DNA from 3 places in the Sphaerisporangium sp. B11E5 genome. Region 1 is predicted to be linked to each of the others. Evidence: riboswitches for the same ligand, from Rfam matches in the RefSeq annotation. Region 1 holds a riboswitch; each other region holds the start of a gene.

Evidence for each region. Region 1 has a riboswitch for cyclic di-AMP ahead of ABGB17_RS30645 (NlpC/P60 family protein). Riboswitches for the same ligand answer to the same signal wherever they lie in the genome.
Region 2: another riboswitch for cyclic di-AMP. It lies ahead of ABGB17_RS25460 (C40 family peptidase); the one in region 1 lies ahead of ABGB17_RS30645 (NlpC/P60 family protein).
Region 3: another riboswitch for cyclic di-AMP. It lies ahead of ABGB17_RS06430 (hypothetical protein); the one in region 1 lies ahead of ABGB17_RS30645 (NlpC/P60 family protein).

What each region holds. Positions count from the first base shown of each region.
Region 1 is NZ_JBDPMD010000045.1:59,604-67,147, reverse strand. It holds gene ABGB17_RS30655 (type III pantothenate kinase) at 1-730, shown strand, start outside; gene ABGB17_RS30650 (LuxR C-terminal-related transcriptional regulator) at 1,241-1,432, shown strand; gene ABGB17_RS30645 (NlpC/P60 family protein) at 1,441-2,538, opposite strand; cyclic di-AMP (ydaO/yuaA leader) riboswitch at 2,544-2,745, opposite strand; gene ABGB17_RS30640 (amino-acid N-acetyltransferase) at 3,112-3,657, shown strand; gene ABGB17_RS30635 (RDD family protein) at 3,784-5,184, shown strand; gene ABGB17_RS30630 (RDD family protein) at 5,352-6,080, shown strand; gene ABGB17_RS30625 (Lsr2 family protein) at 6,638-6,970, shown strand; gene ABGB17_RS30620 (ATP-dependent Clp protease ATP-binding subunit) at 7,282-7,544, shown strand, end outside.
Region 2 is NZ_JBDPMD010000032.1:7,279-14,822, forward strand. It holds gene ABGB17_RS25435 (P-loop NTPase fold protein) at 1-1,465, opposite strand, end outside; gene ABGB17_RS25440 (hypothetical protein) at 1,452-1,784, shown strand; gene ABGB17_RS25445 (methyltransferase domain-containing protein) at 1,854-2,459, shown strand; gene ABGB17_RS25450 (glycosyltransferase family 4 protein) at 2,466-3,608, opposite strand; gene ABGB17_RS25455 (hypothetical protein) at 4,144-4,707, opposite strand; gene ABGB17_RS25460 (C40 family peptidase) at 5,702-6,232, opposite strand; cyclic di-AMP (ydaO/yuaA leader) riboswitch at 6,336-6,496, opposite strand; gene ABGB17_RS25465 (NlpC/P60 family protein) at 6,941-7,544, opposite strand, start outside.
Region 3 is NZ_JBDPMD010000004.1:190,782-198,325, reverse strand. It holds gene ABGB17_RS06450 (glycosyl hydrolase family 18 protein) at 1-201, opposite strand, end outside; gene ABGB17_RS06445 (AAA family ATPase) at 559-3,294, opposite strand; gene ABGB17_RS06440 (alpha/beta fold hydrolase) at 3,368-4,207, opposite strand; tRNA gene ABGB17_RS06435 (tRNA-Lys) at 4,732-4,805, opposite strand; gene ABGB17_RS06430 (hypothetical protein) at 4,864-5,457, opposite strand; cyclic di-AMP (ydaO/yuaA leader) riboswitch at 5,777-5,943, opposite strand; gene ABGB17_RS06425 (AraC family transcriptional regulator) at 6,528-7,430, opposite strand; gene ABGB17_RS06420 (OsmC family protein) at 7,488-7,544, opposite strand, start outside.

The DNA.
Region 1 (7,544 bases):
GGGGGAAGAGGTCATCGAGCATTGGCGCCTCGCCACGGACGCGCGGCGCACCGCCGACGAGATCGCGGTCGTCCTGCAGGGACTGCTCGGCCAGAGCCCTCTGCTGAAGGACGCCGACATCAGCGGCATCGCCCTGTGCTCCACGGTGCCCTCGGTGCTCAACGAGATGCGCGAGATGTGCCGCAGGTACTACGGCGACGTGACCGCCGTCATCGTGGAGCCCGGGGTGCGCACCGGGGTGCCGGTGCGCATGGACAACCCCAAGGAGGTCGGCAGCGACCGCATCGTCAACGCCCTGGCCGCCGTCACCCTGTACGGCGGGCCGTGCGTGATCGTCGACTTCGGCACGGCGACGTCGTTCGACGCGGTCTCGGCCAAGGGGGAGTACGTCGGCGCGGTCACCGCGCCCGGCATCGAGATCTCGGTGGACGCGCTCGCGGCGGCGGGCGCGCAACTGCACAAGGTGGAGCTGGTCCGCCCGCGCTCGGTGATCGCCAAGAACACCGTCGAAGCCCTCCAGGCGGGCATCATCTACGGCTTCGCCGGCCAGGTGGACGGCATCGTCGAGCGCATGGCCCCCGAGCTCGCCGCCGACCCCGACGACGTGACGGTGGTCGCCACCGGCACCCTGGCGTCGCTGGTGGTGGACGAGGCGCGGTCCATCGACGTGCACGAGCCGTGGCTGACGCTCATCGGGTTGCGGCTCATCTACAACCGCAACGTGGGCTGACCCGCTCGAAAAGCAGGCATGCCTCAGCAGGGCCGGGCAAATGCCCCGGCCCTGACGGATCACCGCGATGACGGGCATGCGGAAAAGCCTGGGAAAGTGTGCCATATTTCGCGACTAATAAGCGCGCATAGGCTCCTGATCATATGTCGGCGACATGGGGCGAGCGAGCGTGGGACCGCAGGTGTGACAGCGGAACCGCCGATCCACCAGGCATGCCGTCACACCCTTGCGTGACGTCCGTCGGCGCCCCTCCCCTTGATCGCCGCTGTCCGCCCCGCTACGGGCTCGTAAACATGTCATGAGTAGTTCACATATGGAGTGGTATGTCAATGACGAACGTAACAGGTATCGCGGTCAGTGCTTGACGACCTTTCAACGTGGCGTTTACCGTTCCTGACGGGCGGGCCGAAGCATTCAAGTATGTAGCCGAGTTCGTCGTGGGGGAGAGGACACCCGATGGCGTATCCGGATCTGGTTTCCCGGGGAAATGACATTCCCGCGGGATCAGACGTGGGACTGACCGACGATGATCTGCTGCTGCTCGCCGAACTGGCCAAGGGCGTCACCGTCGATCGAGTCGGCCGGCGGCTCGACGTGAGCGGCCGCACCGTCCGCCGCCGCCTGCGCGGCATCTGCGACCGCATCGGCGTGGCCACCGCGATCGAGGCGGTGGCCTGGGCGGCCCGTCGCCGGCTGATCTGATCCGAAGGTCAGTCGGCGATGCGCACGGCACCCGCGAACGGGCGGTTGCCGATCGGCGCCACCCGCACCACGTCGCCGGTGCGGGGGGCGTGCACCATCATGCCGCCGCCGATGTAGATGCCCACGTGGTGCAGGTCGCTGTAGAAGAACACGAGGTCGCCCGGGCGCATCTCCTCACGGGACACATGGGTGCCCGCGGTCCACTGGTCGCCGGTGTAGTGCGGGAGGCTGATGCCGACCTTCTGGTAGGCCCACATGACCAGGCCGGAGCAGTCGTAGGAGTTCGGGCCCTCCGCGCCCCAGACGTACGGCTTGAGCTGCTGCGTGAGCGCCCACCTGACGGCCTCGGCCGCCTTGCCGTCCCCGGGGATCGGGATGGCCACCTTGGTGGCCCTGCCGTAGCCGCCCACCTGCGAGAGGGCCCGGCGGAACAGGCTGCTCTCGGTGCGGGTCACCAGACCGCGGATCTTGTCCCGCTTCGCGTCGAGCTCGGCGACGAGCTTCTTGACCTCGGCCTCGCGGGCCTTGGCGCTCTCCTTGGCACGCTCGGCGCTGTCCATCGCCTTGGTGATCTGCGAGACCTCCTCGCCCTGCTGGAGCTGCAGGGCGTACGTCGTGGCCGCGCGGTCGAGGTAGCCCTCGGGGTCGCCGGACATCGCGAGGGCGAGTGAGGAGCCGATGCCGCCGGTCATGTAGGCGTCCTGGGCGTAGAGCCCCGCCTTCTGGCGCTTCTCCTCCAGGTCGGCCTGGCTCTTCTCCAGCGTCTGGTTGGCGAGCTTGGCCGAGCGCTGTGCCTGCTTCAGGCGCTCCTTCTGGCCGTTGTACTGCTCGGTCAGCGCCTCGATGTCGTTGTAGAGGCGTTCGACCTGGTTCTTGAGCTCGTTCAGGCTCGGCTTGGGCTCGGCGGTCGCGGACATCAGCGGCGTGCCGAACGTCAGGGCGGTCAGGGCGACGGTGACCATGGCGACACGGCGGGGCAGGCGCCCCGGTCGTACGCGGGCCACTCGGGCCGTCATGGCCGTCACAGCCGCGCCGAACCGGGACCGGTGGTCCAGGGGGCGGGCGTGCCGGCCCGTGCTCTTCCCAGGCGTGCGCCCAGCGTGCACCAACGAGCTCCTCTCCTCGGCCGCCTACCGGGTTAGCTGACGGGTTCGGGCGGGAGTAGCCCTACCGAGTGACCGGTCGCGAAGATCGCGATGCCTCCCTCTCGGATTCACCCCGGGGGATCGGCGGCCGGACGGTACCGGCGGGTGCCATGTGGTTCCCCGGTTCCCGGCGTGTCGGAGGTGGCCGGGATTAGGCGGTCCGGCCATCGTGGGCGATGACCGGGATCGAGCCGTGACACTAGTGCAGCTCAGGTTCCTGCTCAACCAGAACTACGAATTCTGTAGAGGAATCACAACCGCCGCATCACGGAGCGATCACGCCGGGACGGGCCACAAACCCGCTTTACGCTGGGAAGACGTCCGCTTTACGCTCCCGTGACGGCGAAGTCGCAGGTCGCTGCCGTCTTGTTATGGCGTTTACGGGACGTCCTGCCGCGTTTCGACGGCTCGCGCTCGCCCGGCTACCCACCGCGACCGGAATCGGACCTGGCCTAATTTGGGGCCGTCCGTTATCGCCGACGCGCGCCGGCGCAGGTCGGCGACGCGTGCTGCCTGCGGATACGCTGGCCGGTCATGGAGCAGGTCGTGGAGTCCGTGCCGGCCGGGAGCGAGTTGGTCGTCCGGCGTGCCCGCGCGACGGACGTCCGGGCCATCGGGCGATTGGTCGAGTCGTATTCCGGCGACGGGCCCCGCTTGCTGCGCAAGGCCACGGTCACCTTGTACGAGGACGTGCAGGAGTTCTGGGTCGCCGAGCGGGGCGGCGAGGTGGTCGGCTGCGGGGCGCTGCACGTGCTGTGGGAGGACCTCGCCGAGATCCGCACGGTGGCGGTGGACGTGCGCTGCCGGGGGCGGGGCATCGGGCACCGCATCGTGGCGGCGCTGCTCGACACCGCCAGGGAGCTCGGGCTGCGCCGGGTGTTCTGCCTCACCTTCGAGGTGGAGTTCTTCGCCAGGCACGGATTCGCCGAGATCCAGGGCACACCCGTATCACCTGAGGTGTACGCGGAGTTGCTGGACTCCTACGATGAGGGCGTCGCGGAGTTCCTGGATCTGGAACACGTCAAACCGAACACTCTGGGCAACACGCGCATGCTCCTCCATCTCTCGCCGCCTTCCTGAGCCTTCCTGACCCCTGGGATGACGCCATGGAAAGGTGACTGTTGATCCCGCTGTCGCTACGTTGGGCAGCACCACAGCATGTGTGCCTGACATTTGCCACATGCGAAGCCGAAGTGAGGTGAAACGGTGAGCACCGGACAGCCGCCGTACCCACGTGACGAACCGGACGACAACCCGTCATCCGGGACTCCGCAGTATGGACAGCAGGCCGAGCGTCCCGGAGCGGGTCTCGACCCGGAGGTCACAGTCGTCCACCGCCCCCAGCCGACGTCGGAACACGGTTATCCCCAGCAGCAGTCGTACGGACAGCAGTCCTACGGCCAGCAGGACCCCTACGGTCAGCAGGGCGGGACCGGAGCGTACGGCCAGGGATACCCCCAGCAGTCGCAGGGACAGCAGGGACAGCAGGGTCAGCAGTACGGCCAGGGCTACGGCCAGCAGCAGTACGGCCAGGGCTACGGTCAGCAGGGTCAGCAGAGCCAGCAGGGTTACGGCCAGCAGTACGGGCAGCAGCAGGGCTACGGCCAGGAGCAGCAGCAGTACGGGCAGGGCTACGGCCAGCAGGCGCAGCAGGGTTACGGCCAGCAGCAGGGCTACGGCCAGGGCCAGCAGGCCCAGCAAGGCCAGCAGTACGGCCAGCAGGGCTACGACCAGAACGGCTACCCCCAGCAGCAGTACGGCCAGCAGGACCCCTCCGGCTACGGCCAGCAGCAGGGGTACGGCCAGCAGGGCCAGCAGGGCCAGCAGGGCTACGGCCAGGAGCAGCAGCAGTACGGCCAGGGCTACGGTCAGCAGGCGCAGCAGGGTTACGGCGCGCAGGGCTACGGCCAGCAGGGTCAGCAGGGCTACGGCCAGCAGCAGTACGGGCAGCAGTACGGCCAGCAGGACCCGCAGGCCGCCTACGGGCAGCAGCAGTACGGGGCCCAGGGATACGGGCAGCAGCAGGGCTACGGCCAGCCGGCGTACGGCGAGCAGGGTTACCCCAAGCCCTACGGCGCGACGGGCCCGGGCCCGGCCGGGGTGCCGGCGCCGCTCGCCGAGTGGTGGCAGCGCCTGGTGGCGCGCATCATCGACGGTGTGCTCCTCGCGATCCCCACGGTCATCCTCACCGTGATCCTGCTTGCCGTGCTGGTGACCCAGCCGAGCTTCGACCCGTCGACGGGCCAGGTCGTCGAGGGCGGCGGCGTGTTCCTCTACGAGCTCGCGCTGGCGCTGATCGTGGGCGCGATCTACGTCGTCTACGACTTCTTCATGCACAAGAGCCGCGGCCAGACGGTCGGCAAGATGGCCATGGGCATCAAGGTCATCACCCTTGGGGGCTCCCTTGAGGGCGGGCTGCCCAGCGACGCGGCGGTCAAGCGCGCCGCGGTGTTCTTCGGGCCGCAGTTGCTGCGCTGGATCCCGTTCGTGAGCATCGTGGTCGGCATCTTCGCGCTGGTGAACGTGCTGTGGCAGTTCTGGGACAAGCCGTACCAGCAGTGTCTGCACGACAAGGCCGCGAAGACGGTGGTCGTCAAGGTCAGGTGACCGGGGCGCGGACAGGGCCGGGGATCGTACCCGGCCCTGTTTTCGTGTTCTTGCTGTTGAACATTACGGGTGCGAAGTGGGCAAAGTGGTAACGGGCCTACCCCTACTTGCGATAGGACCTTGCATGAACGGCGTGTGCCCGTTCGCCTGTCGCGAAAGGTGATCAGATGACGGCGGAACCACCCCCCGGGAGTGGCCCCTACGGGCACCCCCAGCAGCCCGATCCGCAGTACGGGCAGCAGTACGGTCAGCAGTACGGCCAGCCGCAGGGTTACGGCCAGCAGCCGGGCCCGCAGTACGGCGACCCCCAGGGCTACGGCCAGCCGCAGGGCTACGGCCAGCCGGCGTACGGCGAGCAGGGCTACCCTCAGCAGGGCTACGGCCAGCCGGACCCCTACGGCCAGGCTCCGCTCGCCCTCTGGTGGGAGCGCTGGGTGGCCCGGTTCCTCGACGGCCTGATCTTCAGCGTCGTCTACGGGATCTTGAATTCCATCTTCTACAGCATGTTCGGGCCCTCGGTCGCGGATATCCTGGCGGACCCCTCGGCGGCCACCGGATCGGTCGTCCTGCCCGGTCTGCTCGCCGCGATCATCGCCTTCGGCGCGTATGCCGCCTATGACTATGTGCTGCATTCCAAGGACGGGCAGACGCTCGGTAAGAAGGTCATGAAGATCCGCCTGGTGTCGGCGGCCGGCGGCCCGGTTGATTCGGGCGCCGTCATGAAGCGTTCCGCTATCTTCCCCGGCGTGATGGCTCTCTACGGCATTCCCGTCGTCGGATGGCTGGCCTCCATCTTCGTGCTCGTGCTGGCGATCCTAATCCTCGTGGACAAGCCCCGGCATCAGGGCCCGCACGACAAGATCGCGGGGACGGTTGTCGTCAAGGCGCCCCGCTGAGACGGGTTTTTTCGACGGGGCGGCCGCGCTGCGGCCGCCCCGTCGGTGTTTTCGGGAGGATCACCATTCCCGGGCCATCCGGTAAGACGGCTGGAGAGACGGGATAAGCGTGGAACGGTCCTTCGGCCGGGTTTGGGACCCGGCCCCGCAACCTGCCCTGACCTCGTGTGGGGCTAGAGTCGGATCCTGACTCCCGGATCAGGCAACCGTGGTACGGGCTGAGGGAGTCTCGTGTGACAATTAACGTGGGGGCCGCTGAATCCCGCCCCCCCGCGTGGAGCGAGGATCAATGAACGATGTATTGTCCGCGTTGATACCGCCAGCGGTAGTCGCCGTGGTGGTCATCGTCGCCGTGGTGAAGCTCGTGCGTTCCGAAGCGCGGGCCCGGGGGCGGGCGACGGAACCCTCGGAGAAGTCTTCGGAGGCTTCTTCAGGCTGAGCCGGCGACGGCCACTCGGTTCCACTTCAATCACAACAGCATCCTGAATTGTCAGCCAGGGTTGCCGGGTATATGTTTGGCTGACGAAAAGAACTATGCTCTGCGAAAGGATTGCCAGATGGCCACGCAGATCCAGAAGATACTCATCGACGACCTCGATGGTGGCGAGGCCAGTGAGACTGTCACCTTCGCGATTGATGGCGCCGCTTACGAGATTGACCTGAGCGGCGATAACGCCAAGAAGCTCCGTGACGCGCTGTCCCAATTCGTGTCCAGCGCACGCAGAGCCGAGAGCACACCCGCCCGCGGCCGCAGGCGGGGCGCGGGCCAGCGTCCGTCCCGGGAAAAGAGCTCGGAGATCAGGGCCTGGGCGAAGGCACACGGCATCTCGGTCAGCGAGCGGGGGCGCATTGCCTCTTCCGTGGTGGAGAAGTACGAGGCGGCGCACTGACGTCCACATATGATCACCGGCTATGGCGGCGGCGCGCCTTCACGGCGCCGTCATAGCCGCATGATCCCGTTTATCCGGTCGAGATCGTCCGGCACGTGATCGAGCGTCCGTAGGAAAACTGCGGGTTAAACGTCGTTCGCTTGCGGCGTAGAGGGAACACGCGGGCCCCCAACAGTAGTTGGATGGAGCGTGAACGCCCTGCTCCCGGGGAACGCTCATGTGCATAGAGCGGTCACCGGTCGGGGCTAGCATGCGGATGCGGCGGGCCCGGATATCCCGAGCAGCCTGGCCGCTCTGTGAGGAGCGACGACATGTTCGAGAGGTTCACTGACCGCGCACGGCGGGTTGTCGTCCTGGCTCAGGAGGAAGCCAGGATGCTCAACCACAACTACATCGGTACTGAGCACATTCTTCTCGGGTTGATCCACGAGGGGGAGGGTGTGGCCGCCAAGGCTCTGGAGAGTCTTGGGATCAGTCTTGAAGGTGTGCGGCAGCAGGTCGAGGAGATCATCGGGCAGGGCCAGTCGGCGCCGTCGGGGCACATCCCGTTCACGCCGCGGGCCAAGAAGGTGCT
Region 2 (7,544 bases), on a different contig from region 1:
CGGCGACCTCCCCCAGGGAGGCGGGACGGCCGGGCAGCGCCGCGGCGGCGCGGGCGGTGCGCAGCAGGTCTCTCGGCATGCCGCCGGACAGGCAGTGGAACAGGGCGGTGAAGGGCACCGGGAGTCCCACGGCGCGGGTGTCGAGGAGGCGGATGGCGGTGGCGAGGTCCAGGGGCTCGACGCGGATGATCTCGTCGATGGCGCTGTCGAAGACGTCCCTGCGGCCGACGGGCGCGAGGTCGGCCTCGCGCAGCGCCTCGTCGGAGACCGACAGCAGGAACAGGCAGCCGGGGACGTCGAAGACGACCTTCAGCTCGTTGAGCAGGTCGCGGGCGCGGGCGGCGGGCTCGATGCGGTCGAGCTCGTCGATGCCGACGACCAGGCCGCGGGGTTTCCCGCCCTTCGTGGTGAGCTCGGTCGCGGTCACCGCGAGGAAGCCCTTCAGCGCGTCCACGATCTCCAGGTAGGTGAGTGGCTGGCGGGCGTGGCTGACGCCGCGCTTGGCCGACAGGCCGAGCCATCCCCCACCGGCGCTCACCCCCGCCTCGTCCGTCCGGGTCTGCAGGTACTCGATCCACCGCAGGTGCGCGGCGGCCTGGGCGGCGGCGTCCATCCCGGCCGCGGTCACCTGCCGGCAGAGCCGCGCGAACAGCCCCAGCATGAACTCGCGCCGCTCGTAGACCACCGGCGCCGCCATGACGACCCCCATGCGGTCACCGCCGTCCAGGCAGAAAGCGTGCAGCAGGTCGGTCTTGCCCACGCCGCGCGGCCCCGACAGCGCGATGCTGCCGCCGTCCATGCCGTTGGCCACGGCCACCAGTGTCTCCTCGGCCCTGGTCGGCACGTGGAAGCCCAGCCCGCGCACCTGGCGCAGGCCGGGCGCCTCGGCGAGCTCCAGCGTCATGGCGTACCGGCGTGCGACGTGCGCCCCGATCTCCGCCCGCAGGAAGCCCCGCAGCGCCTCGGCCACCGCGTCACGCCAGGCCACGCGTAACCGCCCGGCCTCGGCGCGGTCCGCCTCCGGCGGTCTGACGCGTATCCCTTGACCGTCGGCCACCTTGAGGATGAGGAGGTACGGCACGACGAACAGAGCACCCGCCGCGAGCCCTACCACGGCGCCCCAGCCGTACGGAGTGTTCGCCCCCAGAGGACGGCCGTGCGCGTACTGCCAGACGAGCGCCCCCGAGGTCGTGGCACCGGCGGTGACGAAGATGGCCATGATCAGCACCGCGACGAAAGCGGTGGTCCAGGAGCGGCGCGCCCTAGCGACCTCATCCCCCGCGCGCAGGGACCGCGACAGCCGGTAGAGCTTGGCGGCCAGGGTGGCGAACAGCGCGGACGCCAGGACCGATCCCACCAGCAGGGCGAAGCTGTCGAACAGGACGGCGCCGGGCGACAGCGCGCGGCGCTCGGTCAGGGCCGTCGCGTGCTCCCGGGTCCACCCCGCCACCGTGAACGCCGCCAACGCGATCACGGTGGCGAGCGCCACGCCGCCCCAGATCACCGCGCGTGCCCTGCGCGACGAGCCCCATGAAGGCCGCCGCACGCGGCCGGCGGCTTCCCGGGTACTGCTCCTCGGCGGCCCGCGCGCGGCCGAGCAGGGTGTCCTGCTGCGTGAGAGCCGCGGCACGCAGGTCACGGGCCGCCGGGGCGTGATCCCGGGCCATGGCCACGGTGAGCTCCGGCTCGCCGAGTACCTGGTCCACGAGCCCGGCGAACTGCTTGTCCCGCTCGACGCCGTCCATCGCACACCTTTCCCGCCGCCGTCCCCGGGTTCAGGATGACGCGAACCGCCTCCGGTGTCCCGGGTGTGCGCGAGTCGTGACGCGGGGGCCGTCTGGTAGGACTGCGGTATGGAGGGCGACGAGGGCCGGTCACGGGCGGAGACGCGGGAGTTCTTCGGGGCGCGGGCGGCGGGGTGGGACGAGAAGTTCGCCGATGACGGGCCGGCCTTCGCGGCGGCCGTCGCGGAGCTCGGGCTGGCGCCGGGCGGTACGGCGCTGGACGCGGGCTGCGGGACCGGGCGGGCGTTCGCGCCGTTGCGGGCGGCGGTGGGGCACGCGGGGCGGGTCGTCGGGGTGGACGTCACGCCGGAGATGGCGCGGGTCGCGCTCGGCCGGCGGGAGCTCGGGGGTGTGGTGCTGGGTGAGGTGGAGCGGTTGCCGCTGAGGGACGCGGTGGCCGACGGGGTGCTGGCGAGCGGCCTGATATCGCATCTTCCTCACCCACGGGCGGCACTGTCGGAGCTGGCGCGGGTCACCGTGCCCGGGGGCCGGCTCGCCCTGTTCTCCCCGGTGGGACGTGCGGTCCTGGCGGCACGGCGCGGCCGGGTGCTCAGTGCCTCGGACGTGCGGGAGCGGGCGAATCTGGAGCCGTTGCTGCGGGAGTCGGGGTGGGGGCTATCCCTGTTCCACGACGGGGACGATCGGTATCTCGCCGTCGCCGTGCGGCAGGGGTGAGGCCGGTCAGAGGAGTGTCGTGCCGGCGGCGGTCGGCTCGGGTGGGGTGTCGGGGGTCAGGAGGGTGGCGAAACGGGCGGCGACCTCGGTCCACTGCCATTCGCGGGTGATCCAGGCCCTGCCGTGCCGGCCCATGGCGCGGGCGCGGGCGGGGTCGGCCAGGAGGGAGATCAGGGCGTCGGCGACCTCGGCGGGGGCGGTGCCGTCCACGACGAGGCCCGTCTCGCCGTGCCGGACGGCGTCGGGCGCGCCGCCGGACGCGCCGGCCACCACGGGGAGGGCGGTGGCCGAGGCCTCCAGGTAGACGATGCCGAGGCCTTCGACGTCCAGGCCGCCGAACCGCGTGCGGCAGGGCATGGCGAAGACGTCGCCGACGTCGTAGTAGGCGGGAAGGCTGGACCAGGGGACGGGCCCGGTGACGATCACGGACCCGGACAGCGAGCGTGCGGCGGCAGACCGCTCCAGGGCCCGCCGGTAGGGTCCGCCGCCGACCAGGAGCAGCACGGCCTCCGGCACCGCGCGCAGCACGCGGGGCCAGCAGCGGACCAGGGTGTCCTGCCCCTTGCGCGGGACCAGCCGGGACACGCAGACGACCACCGGCCGGTCCCCGATGCCGAGGGACAGCCGGATCTCCGCGCCGCCCGCACCCGGCCGGAACACCGTGGTGTCCACCCCCGGCGCCAGCCGCACCAGCCGGTCCGGCGGCACGACCCGGGCGAGACGCTCCCGGGTGTAGTCCCCGAGATAGGTCACCGCGTCGGCGTGGGCCGCGATCCTGCCCAGCAGCGCCCGCGCCGGAGCCACCCCCGCCCAGGCCGCCTCGTGCCCGTGCGTGAGCATCACCACCCGCCGCGCCCCCGCCGCCCGCAACCCCGGCGCGAGCAGCCCGAGCGGCGCCGCGGCCCCGAACACCACCGTCTCGCACTTGTACCGCCGCACCAGCTCCCCCGCCCGCCGCGCCACCCCCGGCACCGGCAACATCAGCGACGTAGGGTGCCGCACCACCGGATACGCCTGCCGCCCGTCGAACTCCTCACACCCCGCCCACCGCGGCGCGTACACCACCACCGCCCCCGGCGGCAGCCGCGAGGCGAGAGCATGCACGAACGCCTGGATCCCCCCCGGCCGAGGCGGAAAGTCATTGGTCACGACAAGCGTCCTGACACCCTCCCGCCCGCTCACGAGACGCCCGTGCGCACCACGAGAACCCCAAACGCAAGGCAGGCCACCAAACCCCCACACACCGGGCGGACCCGGAAGACTCCACACGCAGCACCCGTCCCACGACCTCGACGAACACGGCGAGCCACCGAAGCCCCGCGTACAAGACCGGCCACGAAACCCCCGCACACCGGGCGGACCCGGAAGACTCCACACGCAGCGCCCGTCCCGCGACCTCGACGAACACGGCGAGCCACCGAAGCCCTGCGTACAAGACCGGCCACGAAACCCCCGCACACCGGGCGGACCCGGAAGACTCCACACGCAGCGCCCGTCCCGCGACCTCGACGAACACGGCGAGCCACCGAAGCCCTGCGCACAAGACCGGCCACGAATCCTCCGCACACCGGGCGGGACCGCAGGGCTCCACACGCAAGCCGCGTCCCAAGACCTTCAGGAGCACGGCGAGTCAGCGAATGCCCGCGCGCAGGGTGGGTCACCATGCCTCCGCGCGCAGGGCGGGTCACGAGAGCTCCGCGCGCAGGTAGGCACGCCAGGCGGTCACGAACGAGGCATGGGTCAGGCCGAGTGTGCTCGCGAGGGCCGCGTCCACTCCGTCGCGGCCGGCGGCGCGGTAGAGGGCGAGCAGGCGGGGCTCGCCGTAGCGGCGGGCGACGTACCGGCAGGCGAGCCACGCCTCCTCGTACGCCCGTGCCGCTCGCCCGTCCGGCCGCGTGGCGGTGAAGTCCTCCGGTGCGGGGAGCGAGGTGGGGAGGCGGCCGGCGCGGATCTCGGCGGCGAGTTCGGCCGCGGCGGCGCGGACGGGGATGTCGGCGTTCAGGTATCCGGCGTAGTCGGCGAAGCCCTCGATCAGCCACTTCGGGGTGCGGCCGTCCGTGGCCGCCCTCATGGGGATGTGGGTGAGCTCGTGGGCGAGCACGACGTCCCGCCCCGCGTCCGTGAGGAGCGCGAACGAGCGGGGCTCCACGATGATCCGGTCGGTGCCCGCGAGCGCCGCCATGCCCCCGACCGCGGCGGGCGCCGCCAGCTCGGCCGCCTGCGCCGTGGTGGCGGGCACGAGGATCACCACTGCCCCATCACCGGACCCGGCAACCGCCCCACCACCAGAAGCGCCGGCCGCCGCACCACCAGAGGTACCGTCTGCCCAACCACCCACCACACCACCAGAGGTACCGCCTGTCCCACCACCCGCTTCGCCATCAGAGGTACCGTCTGCCCCACCACCCGTCGCACCACCAGAGGTACCGGCTGCCCCACCAGCCGCTTCGCCATCCGAGGTACCGCCTGCCCCACCAGGAGACGTATCGTCCGCTCCGCCACCCGCCGCGCCGTCTGACGCGCTACCCGCGCTACCACCTGTCCCGCGGTCTGACGCGCCGGTCGATGTGCCGCCCGGCGCTGCGCCCAGTTCACCACCCGGCCCTGCGGCCGGTCCGATGACCCGCCGTACCGTCGCCGCGGCCCGGTCGGCGCGGCGCGCGATGTCCTCGAGGCCCAGCCTGGTGCCCGTGGCGCCCACGACGACCACCTCCCGTCCCCGGACCACCCGCGCTCCGCGCCACAGCCAGGGGCGCTCCGCGAGTACCGCCTCCACGCCGGATGGCCGCGCGAATCCCTTGGGCGGTACGGCGGCACGCTCCCCGTGCGACCCCGGTGGTCCCGTCAGCGCGGCCAGGAGCCCGGCCCCCACGGCCCAGAGCCACACGACGCGCATGGTGGCAATCTACCGCCTGCCCTAGTCCGGCCAGGGCCCGCACGCCGAGCACCCCGCGCGGCGAGGCCCCCTACGTCGAGGCCTCCTACGCCGAGGCTCCGGACACGAGGGCCCGTACACCGAGGGCCCGTACACCAAGGGCCCGTACGCCGTGGGCCTGTAGTACGCCGAGGGCCCCGGCCACGTGGGGGTGGCCGGGGCCCTGCGGGGTCAGGGGAAGGTCCCTGAAGGGTGTGTCCAAGGGGGCTGGCGGGGTTCGTCCTGGAGCACGGCCCGGTGTGTCACGTCCGGGATCCCGGCGGGGGTGTCCCGGGGTGTGCTGGTGTGGGACGTCCGGGGCTCTTGGTCAGATGCCCGGGCGGACGGCGCCCACGAAGCTCGCCTTGCGGTACTTGGTGAGCTTGTTGATCTGCACCCGGGTGCCGCTACGGGGCGAGTGGATCATCTTGCCGTGGCCCACGTACATGCCGACGTGGCCGAGGCCGGAGAAGAACATCAGGTCGCCGGGCTTGAGGTTCTTCCAGGAGACCTTCTTCTTGACGGCACGGTACTGGCTGCCCGTGATGCGGGGCAGCTTCACGCCGGCCTTACGCCACGAGTACATCACCAGGCCGGAGCAGTCGAACGCGTTCGGGCCGCTGGCGCCCCAACGGTAGGGGTCGCCGACCTGCTTCTTGGCCACGGACACGGCCTTCGCGGCCTTGATCCGCTGCCGCGCCGCCTTGCTGAGCTTGGTGCTCTTGGCGGCGGTGCTCTTGGCGGCGGCCGGCGTGGCGCTCTGCGGCGCCTCGGGGGGCGCCGCCACCGTGATGGGGGGCGTGATGACCTGCTCTGCGCCGGGAATCGTGTCGGCTCCGGCGGCCGCCGGGATCGCCACCGCGCCGGCCGAGGCCGAGACGGTGAGGACGACACCCCCGAGGGAGAGACGAGCGAAGCGCGACAGACGGGGGCTAGGGGTGGTGCTGGACAGGATCGCTCCTAGGTTCTTCCACTTACGCCTACCGGGTTAGCTGACGGATTCGGGCTTGGAAGTCGCCCTACAGCGGCATAAACCGCTGATTCACCCCTGACCCCAATCAACAGGGTCTTTTGGGTCCCCGGTTCCGTGCTCCTGGCCGCACGGATTCGGCTGGTCACCGGCTTGCGCCATTAATGGCGGGACATACGAAGCCGATGACCACTGGATGTTTTGGTGGGTACCGGCCGTCGGGACGGCCGGGCTTTCTCGCGACGGCATGGCGTGCTCGCCGCGGCCCAGAAGCTACACAGAACGCCAAGAACTGGCAAAGCCTCGGTGTTATCTCTAGATCATAACGAGTGATCACAAAACGGAAAACGCCTGGTTAACTCATGCATCTACCTTCAAATGTGATTCGCCTCACATGTCACTCAACACGCCACTCGCCGAGTCACATGCGTCACATGAGTCACGGGGGTTAACGATCTTGGAGCGCCGGCACCGCGCGGCGGGAGCCCGCGGCGGCACACGAGTCAGGCCCCAGCGACGGATACAGGCGCACGAGAACGTTCCAGCCGCGAAAAGCGCCGGAAATCACACCGAGAACCACGAAGAGCCGGGAAAACCTCAGGGCCGCACGGCGGCGAATATGCCTCGGTAAGAAGACAGCGGGACGACCTTCACCACGTCGCCGGTGCGGGGTGCGTGGACCATCTGGCCGTTGCCGGCGTACATGCCGACGTGGCCGAGGCCGGAGGAGAACAGCAGGTCGCCGGGCTCCAGCGCGTTCAGGGAGACGCGGCGGGAGGCACCCCAGGAGTACTGGGCGGCGGCGGTGCGCGGCAGGCTGACGCCGGCGGCGGCCCAGGACTTCTGGGTGAGGCCGGAGCAGTCCCAGGAGCCGGGGCCGGAGCCACCGTAGCGGTACGGCTTGCCGATCTGGGCGTAGGCGAACTGGAGCGCGGTGCGGGCGTTGCCGGAGGCGGGGCCGGTGTACTTGACGCCGGCGCTGTTGGGGTTGCCCGCGTTGAAGGCGTTCAGGCGGCGCAGGAGCCGCTCCTGCTCGCCGACGAGCTTCTCGACCTCCTTCTTCTGGTCGCGCAGGTCCTCGAACAGCTTGAGCGCCTTGTCGTAGGCGCCCTTGGCCTTGTCCCGCTCCCCCTTGAGGGAGCTCATCGCCGTCTCGTACTCCGTGAGGGTGCGCGAGCGCCGCGCCGACATCTGGTCGATC
Region 3 (7,544 bases), on a different contig from region 1:
GGTGTGGATCACGAACGCGGTTCCCCCGTTGCCGGGAAGCGTGTACGTCGCGACCCTCCAGTTCTGCGGGGTCGAGCGAGTACCGTCCGGATTGAGATGAGGCACGTCGTGGTTCACGGGAAGTAGGTCCATGAATCTGTTGTCGGTGCCGCCGTTGACCACTTCCTGGAGGGCGGCGACGGTGACGTCATGGTCTCTCATCAAACCGGGGACTTTTGCTACGTTGTCGCCGTTCGCGTGCAGATTCCACGTCATCGCATTCTGCGTCACAGCCGCGACGGCGGGCTGTGCGGGCGACACGGCACCGAGGAGCCCGGCGGCCATCACCAGGGCCGATAATCCGGCGGTCCGCCGTGTCCACCTCCTCATCGCCCGGCGTGCGGCGGGGTACAGCCGTTCAGGGAGCACTGATCGAGGCATGGCGCCTTCCCGGTGACGGTTCTGGTGCGGACAGGACTCCCGGGTCGGCGCGGCGGTCCCGGGACGCACGCGCTCATGCTCGCCGTCGCCGCCCCGCGGCCGCATCGGCGAACGTCGCCTATGCATCCCGCCCAGGGGTCAGGGAAGGTGCAGGTTCCTGAGCTGCCGGCGGGAGGTGATGCCGAGCTTGCGGAAGATGCTGCGCAGGTGCGCGTCGATGGTCCGCGGGCTCAGGAACAGTTGCGCCCCGACCTCTTTGGAGGTGGCCCCGGTGGCCACCAGCCGCGCGACGTGCAGTTCGTGGAGGGTGAGCGCGTCGGCCGGCTGGGCGGTCCGGCTGCGCGGCCGCTCGCCCGTGGCGCGCAGCTCGCGTGCGGCGCGTGCCGCGTACGCTTCGGCGCCCATGCCGGACAGCAGTTCGTGTGCGGTGCGAAGCTGTTCGCGCGCGTCCTGGCGGCGGCGTTCGCGGCGCAGCCACTCGCCGTAGACCAGGTGGGTGCGGGCGAGGTGGGTCGCCATCCGGCACTCGCCGAGCCGCTCGATCGCCTCGCGATACAGTGCTTCGGCGGCCGGCCCGGTGCTCATCAGCGCCCGTGAGCGCGCCTCCAGCCCGAGGGCCCACTGGGTGCCGGCGGCACGGGCTCGCGAACCGAGCGGCTGGAGCGCGGCGGCCGCGCGGTCCGGCTGGCCCGCGCGGACGGCCGCCTCGACCAGCTCGGGCAACGCCAGGCTGCTGTGCACCAGCTCGTCGGAGTCGCACGGCCCCGCCGCGGCGGCGAGCGCGGCGTCGTAGTCGCCGAGGCCGTTGTGCAGCACCGCCAGTGCGTACTGGGCCACGGTGACCCCTCTGCCCTCGCCCCGGCCGGTCGCGTCCTTGACCATGGCCGCGTACAGCTCGGCGGTCTCGGCCCGCCGGCCGCGCCAGGCGGCCAGCAGGAGCCTGATGTGGGGCAGCGGCGCGGCCCCGATCGCCCGCGTGATCGCGGCCTCCTCGGCGGCCAGCTCGGCGGCGTGGGCGAGCTCGCCGATGTGCATGAGCACGCCGGCGAGGACGTAGAGCGCGGGGGGAAGCACGGCCAGCGCTCCGGCCTCGCGGGCCAGCCGGACGTTGCGGTCGGCCAGCACGTAGGCATGCTCGTCGTCCCACAGCCCCACCGCGACGCGGCAGGCCAGCCACAGCCAGCGGCGGTCGTCGTCCGCGGCGCGGGGTCCCTGGTCGCCAAGCGCCTCCAGGGCCTGCCGCAGGCTGGGCACGCTTGCCTCGTAGCCTCGCGTGTATCTGGTCACCAGCCCGTCGAGCAACAGGTCGACCGGCCCCGGCGGCCCGGGTGGCGCGGGTGCGGCATGGACGGCTTCGGCCGCCTCCAGCACCCCGCGACCGCGGCCGAGAGGTCCGGCGATGATCGACGCCTCCAGGGCTTGCAGGTAGGTCTCGCGGGACAGCGCCGCGTCCAGCGGGGCGAGCGTCTTGGCCGCGTGCAGCAGGGCCCCCGGCACGTCGTTGCCCCGGGTGGAGTGAAACGCGATCTGGGCGCGCAGCAGCTCCACCCGCGCGTGTCGCAACGCGTCCAGCGGCCCTGCCGCCGCGACCGTCAGCAACTCCAGCGCGGCGTCGGACGCACCGGCCTTGTGCTTGGCCTGCGCGGCCGCCAGCGCCCGCCGTGCCCGGTCCGCGGGTTCGGGGGTCAGCACCACCGCCCGTTCCAGGAACGCCGCCGCCGCGGCCAGGCCGCCGCGTGCCCGTGCCCGGCCCGCCGAACGTTCCAGCTCCACCGCGACCGTCTCGTCGGTCCCCAGCACGGCCTGGGCCCGGTGCCAGGCGAGCCGATCGGGATCGGCCCGCGGATCGGTCACCGCGGCCAGCGCACGGTGCGCCCGGCGGCGGTCGGCCGGCGCCGCCGCCCGGTACACCGCCGAGCGCACCAGCGGATGATGGAACCGCACCCGCGCACCGATCTCCACCAACCCCGCCGCCTCCGCCGGCCCGGCCGCCTCCGGACTGATCCGCAACTGCTCCGCGGCGCGCCACAGCAACGCCGCCTCCCCCAGCGGCTCGGCCGCCGCGACGAGCAGCAGCATCTGCGTCTCGGCCGGCAGCCCGGCCGACCGGCGCAGGAATCCGTCCTCGATCCTGCCGGGCACCCCGAGCGCGTCCGGCAGCCCGAAGCCGCCCGCCAGCTCCGCCAGATGCCCCGGCTCCGCGCCGCGGGGCAACTCCAGCAGCGCCAGGGGGTTCCCGCGCGCTTCGGCGATGACCCGGTCGCGCACCCCCTCGTCCAGCGGCGCCGGGACCGCCACGGCCAGCAACGCCCGCGCGTCCCCCTCCTCCAGCCCGTCCACCCGCAACTCCGGCAACCCGGTGAACACGTCCCCCCGGCCCGGGTCGCGCAGCCCGAACACCAGCGCCACCCGCTCCACCTCCACCCGCCGGGCCAAGAACGCCAGGACCTGCGCGGACGCCTCATCCAGCCACTGCGCGTCATCCACCAGGCACAGCAGCGGCCGTTCCTCGGCGACCTCCGCCAGCAGGCTCAAGGCGGCCAGCCCGACCAGGAACCGATCCGGCGGGTCCCCGGCACGCAGCCCGAACGCCACCCCCAGCGCGGCCTGCTGCGGATCGGGCAGCGCACCCAGCCAGTCCAGCATCGGCGCGCACAACTGATGCAAGCCCGCGAACGCGAACTCCATCTCCGACTCCACACCGGCCGCGCGCTCCACCCGGAACTCCGGCGCGGCGCCGCGGGCGTACTCCAGCAGCGTGGTCTTGCCGATGCCGGCCTCGCCACGCACCACCAGCACACCGCTGCGCCCCGCCCGCGCGTCGGCGATCAACCCTTCGATCGCCTCACGCTCGGCACGACGACCCAGAAGCATCGCCTGGTTCTCCCGTGGGGGGCCCGACTGCGATTCCCGCGCTACCCGGCGATTGTCGCCTATCGGATTCGTGTCAGCCAATGGCGGTGAGGATGTCGGCCACCACGTCGGGCATCGAGAGGAACGGCGAGTGGGACGCGTCGAGCGCGACGACGGAGGTCGGGTTGCCCGGGAAGGCCGCGTCGGCCTCGGCGATGAACCTCGCCTGCAGGGCCGGCCTGATCGCCATGTCCCTGGCACAGGTGAGGTACGTGCGCCGCACCGACCCCCAGCCGTCGTGGGTCAGGTCGGTGGTGCCGAGCATGACGCCGAGCGGACCGTCAGGCGTCAGCAGGCCGGTGGCGGCGTCGGCGAGGACCGAGTCGACGTCACCGTAGAACGCCTCGTGAAGCCGCCGCCGGTAAGCCGCGTCATCTGTGGCGAAGTCCAGCCGCAGCGCGCCGATCCGCGCCGGGTCGCCCTGCAACAACGGCGCGACGTGGTCATCGGCGGCCTCGGGCATCCGCGTGTACGCCACAGCCGGGACACCGGACGACGGCATGTACGCGGAAAGATACACCGCGTGCGCGACCAGTTCGGGCGTCCGCTGCGCCACTCGGGTCAGCACGGGCCCGGCCGCGCTGTGGGCGACCACCGTGACCGGCCCACCACCACCGATCCACTTGATCTGAGCAGTAAGTAACCCGGCCGCGTCGTCAAGACTCACGTCCCCCACCGGCGAAAGCTCCGTACCGACTGCCCCGGGATCGTACGACTGCGCACTGAACCACCGAGGACGCCGCGCGTACAGCCCGTGCCCCACCATGTCCACCGCAACGGCCAGGCGCCCGGCCGCCACCACACGGAGGATGACTTCGCTCCAGCACCAAGAGCCGTGCCAGAAGCCGTGAACGAGTACCAGCGTGCTGCTCATGAACACTCCCTGGTGTGAAGCCGTCCGGCTCGATGGAGAACTGCCTACTTCCTTGTTCACTGTCGCAAGCGGGCGGTGACTGTGACGCTAGTAGATCGCTTCGAACTCCGCCGCACCCGAGACGGGCCGCGAATGGCCCGGCTCTCGCATCAACCGCCCCTCCGCGCACCGGACCACCTGAAAACCCCTGGCAACGACACGGAGTCCATGAAAGCGGACGTCGCGCTCGGCCTCGTGGTGCTGAGTCACTGCGGTGTCCCGCTGCGGGCGGGCGGATACGCCGGTGTCGACGTCTTCTTCGTGATCCCCGGGTTCCTGATCAGTTCAGCCGTCCAGGGAGCCGACGAAGTCCGGCCCGATCTCGACCGGCGGGTTCTACGCCCGGCGCCGCCGCAGGCGGCATCGCGGTGTCACGAGCCAGTTCCCCGACACATGAGGGCACAACGAGCCCACACAGGTACCGAAACACCACTGGGCATCCTCCACGTGGTGGAGAATGCCCAGTTCAATGGCGTACTGCTGGGTGCGCCGCCAGGGACTCGAACCCCGGACCCGCTGATTAAGAGTCAGCTGCTCTAACCAACTGAGCTAGCGGCGCATCGGCTACGGCGACTTTAGCAGTAGTGGCGGGGGTGCGCACATCGGCGGGGTGGGGGTCAGTTGGCGGGGGCGGGGGCGGGGTTGTTGTCGATCTGGCTCCAGGCGCCTTCGCTGAAGGGGACGGGGTGGTTCTTCTTGCCTGGGCCGTTGCCCCACTTGGTGATCACGTAGCTGACCTCGATGTGGCCGGCGTCGAAGCCTTGGACCATCAGGGTCGAGGAGTTGAAGGTGCCGCCGGTGAGTTCGGCGAAGGTCTTGGCGTCGATGTCGAGCATGACGCCGTTCTCGGAGGGGATGCCGGGGCCGCGGTCGCCGATGAAGAAGGGGGCTTCCTTGTCCTTGTAGACGATGTAGCCCTCGGTGCCGAGGGGCCAGCTCGGGCTGGCGAACAGGCCCTTCTGCATGGGCTTGCCGATGGCGGGGAGGCCGGTGTCGCCGGCGCGGCCGGAGGCGTCGTCCCAGAAGTAGGAGGCTTTGGTGGAGCCCTGGAGGAGCATGGGGGGGACGATCCGGGTGGAGGCACCGGGAGGGGGGAGCTTCTGGGCGTGGGCGGCTACGGCGTTCGCGCAGAAGATGGAGGTGAGGGCCAGGGTCGCGCCGGCGGCGCCGCAGGCCATGCGTTTCTTCGAACAGCTACGGAGAAAGGTCATGGGGTGGCAGGATCTTTCATCAGAAGACACGGAGCCGCGGAGCCGGTGTGCGTGGGGTCACCGGTGCGGGTATGGGACAGCGCTCTCAAGACCGTGGCGTTCGTGGGCCTGGCTGGAGATCGCGGCACTAAGGCGCGTTGTCACGTAAAGGGCCGGTCAGCGGTGGCGGAGATGCGCCACCACGTCACACTGCGGGCGAGACGGGCTCGCCTGGGGTGGACGGCTGCTTGTAAGCCGATTTTCCGCCGCTTCTGACGGCGAGATCCGGGGTCAGGTCACCCGGGCATTGAGCTTGGGGGGAGTGGGGTGCTCCACTCGGGTCTCCTCTCCGATGACGTCTACCGGGTTAGCTGACGGGTTCGGGCTAGAGAGTCGCCCTACCGCGGGTCTGCGTTCGCTTTCCCACGGATTCACCCCAATGTTGATTGGGTCCCCGGCTCCCTCCAGGCCCCACAGGGCCCTTCTGGGATTCGACGCCGGGTGGCGGCCTTCCGGCTGAAGACCAGGTCACCACCCGATGTAGGTAAAACCTTACCCTCCAAGTCAGGGCAAAGCAAACGATGTGTGTACAAAGCATTATAAGATCTACCAAAGCACCCCAAACCCCTATATTTACGGCATTTGCCAGCCGGTCCGGGGGTGCGCCACACCCACCCAGCGCTCTCCGCGGCCCTCACCCGCCCATGATCACGACGTCGCCACCGGGCACCGAAGCACCGCCGAAGATGATCGCGAACGGCGGTCCTCACACGGGATCACCGGGATGCGGGAAGGAGGAGAGAGGGCAACAGGTCCGGGCAAAGGTCGGGGCCGGGCAGTCCCCCGCCTGCCCGGCCCCGGTTTCACGGTCCTGCGCCGGTGTCTTCCCCCAAAAACACCGGGCGGTCCCGCAGTACGGACACGGTCCCCCACCGCGTCCTTGTGGCAGAAAGCTCCAGTGCGCCCTGGTTCCCCGGGCGCCGGTGCATCCCCCTTGACCTGCCTTAACACTACATACCGGGGCCTGAGGCGCTCGTCATCGGACGGTATAGATTCCGTCTAACTCGCGGGGGATGACCGGGCTTGGCGCCTCAGGGCAACATCGGCGCGGCGACGAGCACCGAGTCGTGCAGGCGGGCGGCGTCCCGGCTCGGCGGGGTGCCGAAGAGGCGGCGGTACTCGCGGGTGAACTGTGACGGGCTGTCGTAGCCCACGGCGTGGCCGACGGCGGCGATGTCCGTGGGGCCTGCGGCCAGCAGCAGCCGGGCCTCCTGGAGGCGGATCTGCTTCTGGAACTGGATGGGGCTCATCGCGGTGACGGCCTGGAAGTTGCGGTAGAAGGCGGACGCGCTCATGCCGGCCAGCCGCGCCACGTCCTCGACCCGGAACGCCCGCGCGTAGTTGTCGCGGATCCACCGCACCGCCCGGGCGATGTGGGCGTGGTTGCTGTCGGCCAGGCCGAGCTGGCGGACGGTCGGGCCCTGCTCCGCCGTGATCAGCCGCCAGAGGATCTCCCGCTTGATCAGCGGCGCGAGCACCTCGATGTCGCGCGGCTGGTCAAGCAGGCGCAGCAGCCGCGCCACGGCGTCCAGGAGCTCGGCGGAGGCGTCGCTCACGGCGAGGCCGGGGGACGCGGTGGCGGCCCGCGGCGCGGCGCCGGACGACGCCCGCAGCAGCAGGTCGGCGATGGCGGACGGCTCCAGCGTCAGGCCGAACCCGAGCGCCGGCCGGTCCGGGCCGACGTCGACGAAGTGGCCGGTGACGGGCAGGTCGACCGACGCGACGAGGTACTGCCCGGCGTGGTACTCGTAGACCCGCTCCCCCAGCGCGAGCCGTTTGGCGCCCTGCGCGATCAGCGCCATGACCGTGCCGGACATCGACGCCGACGGCCCGGCGGGCTCCTTGACGCAGGAGATCAGTACGCCGTCGATGGGGGTGCTCAGGTCGGGCCGTGCGTGCCGGGCCAGCAACGTGCGGATTTCATCCAGAAGCATGACGGTGCGGCATCCAGGGACGTGTGGCCGGGGCGGGGACCCCGGCCGGGGGACGACCTATTCCTTGAAGGCCAGGTGGACGGGGACGCCCTTCTGGAGGGTGTTGCTCACGGT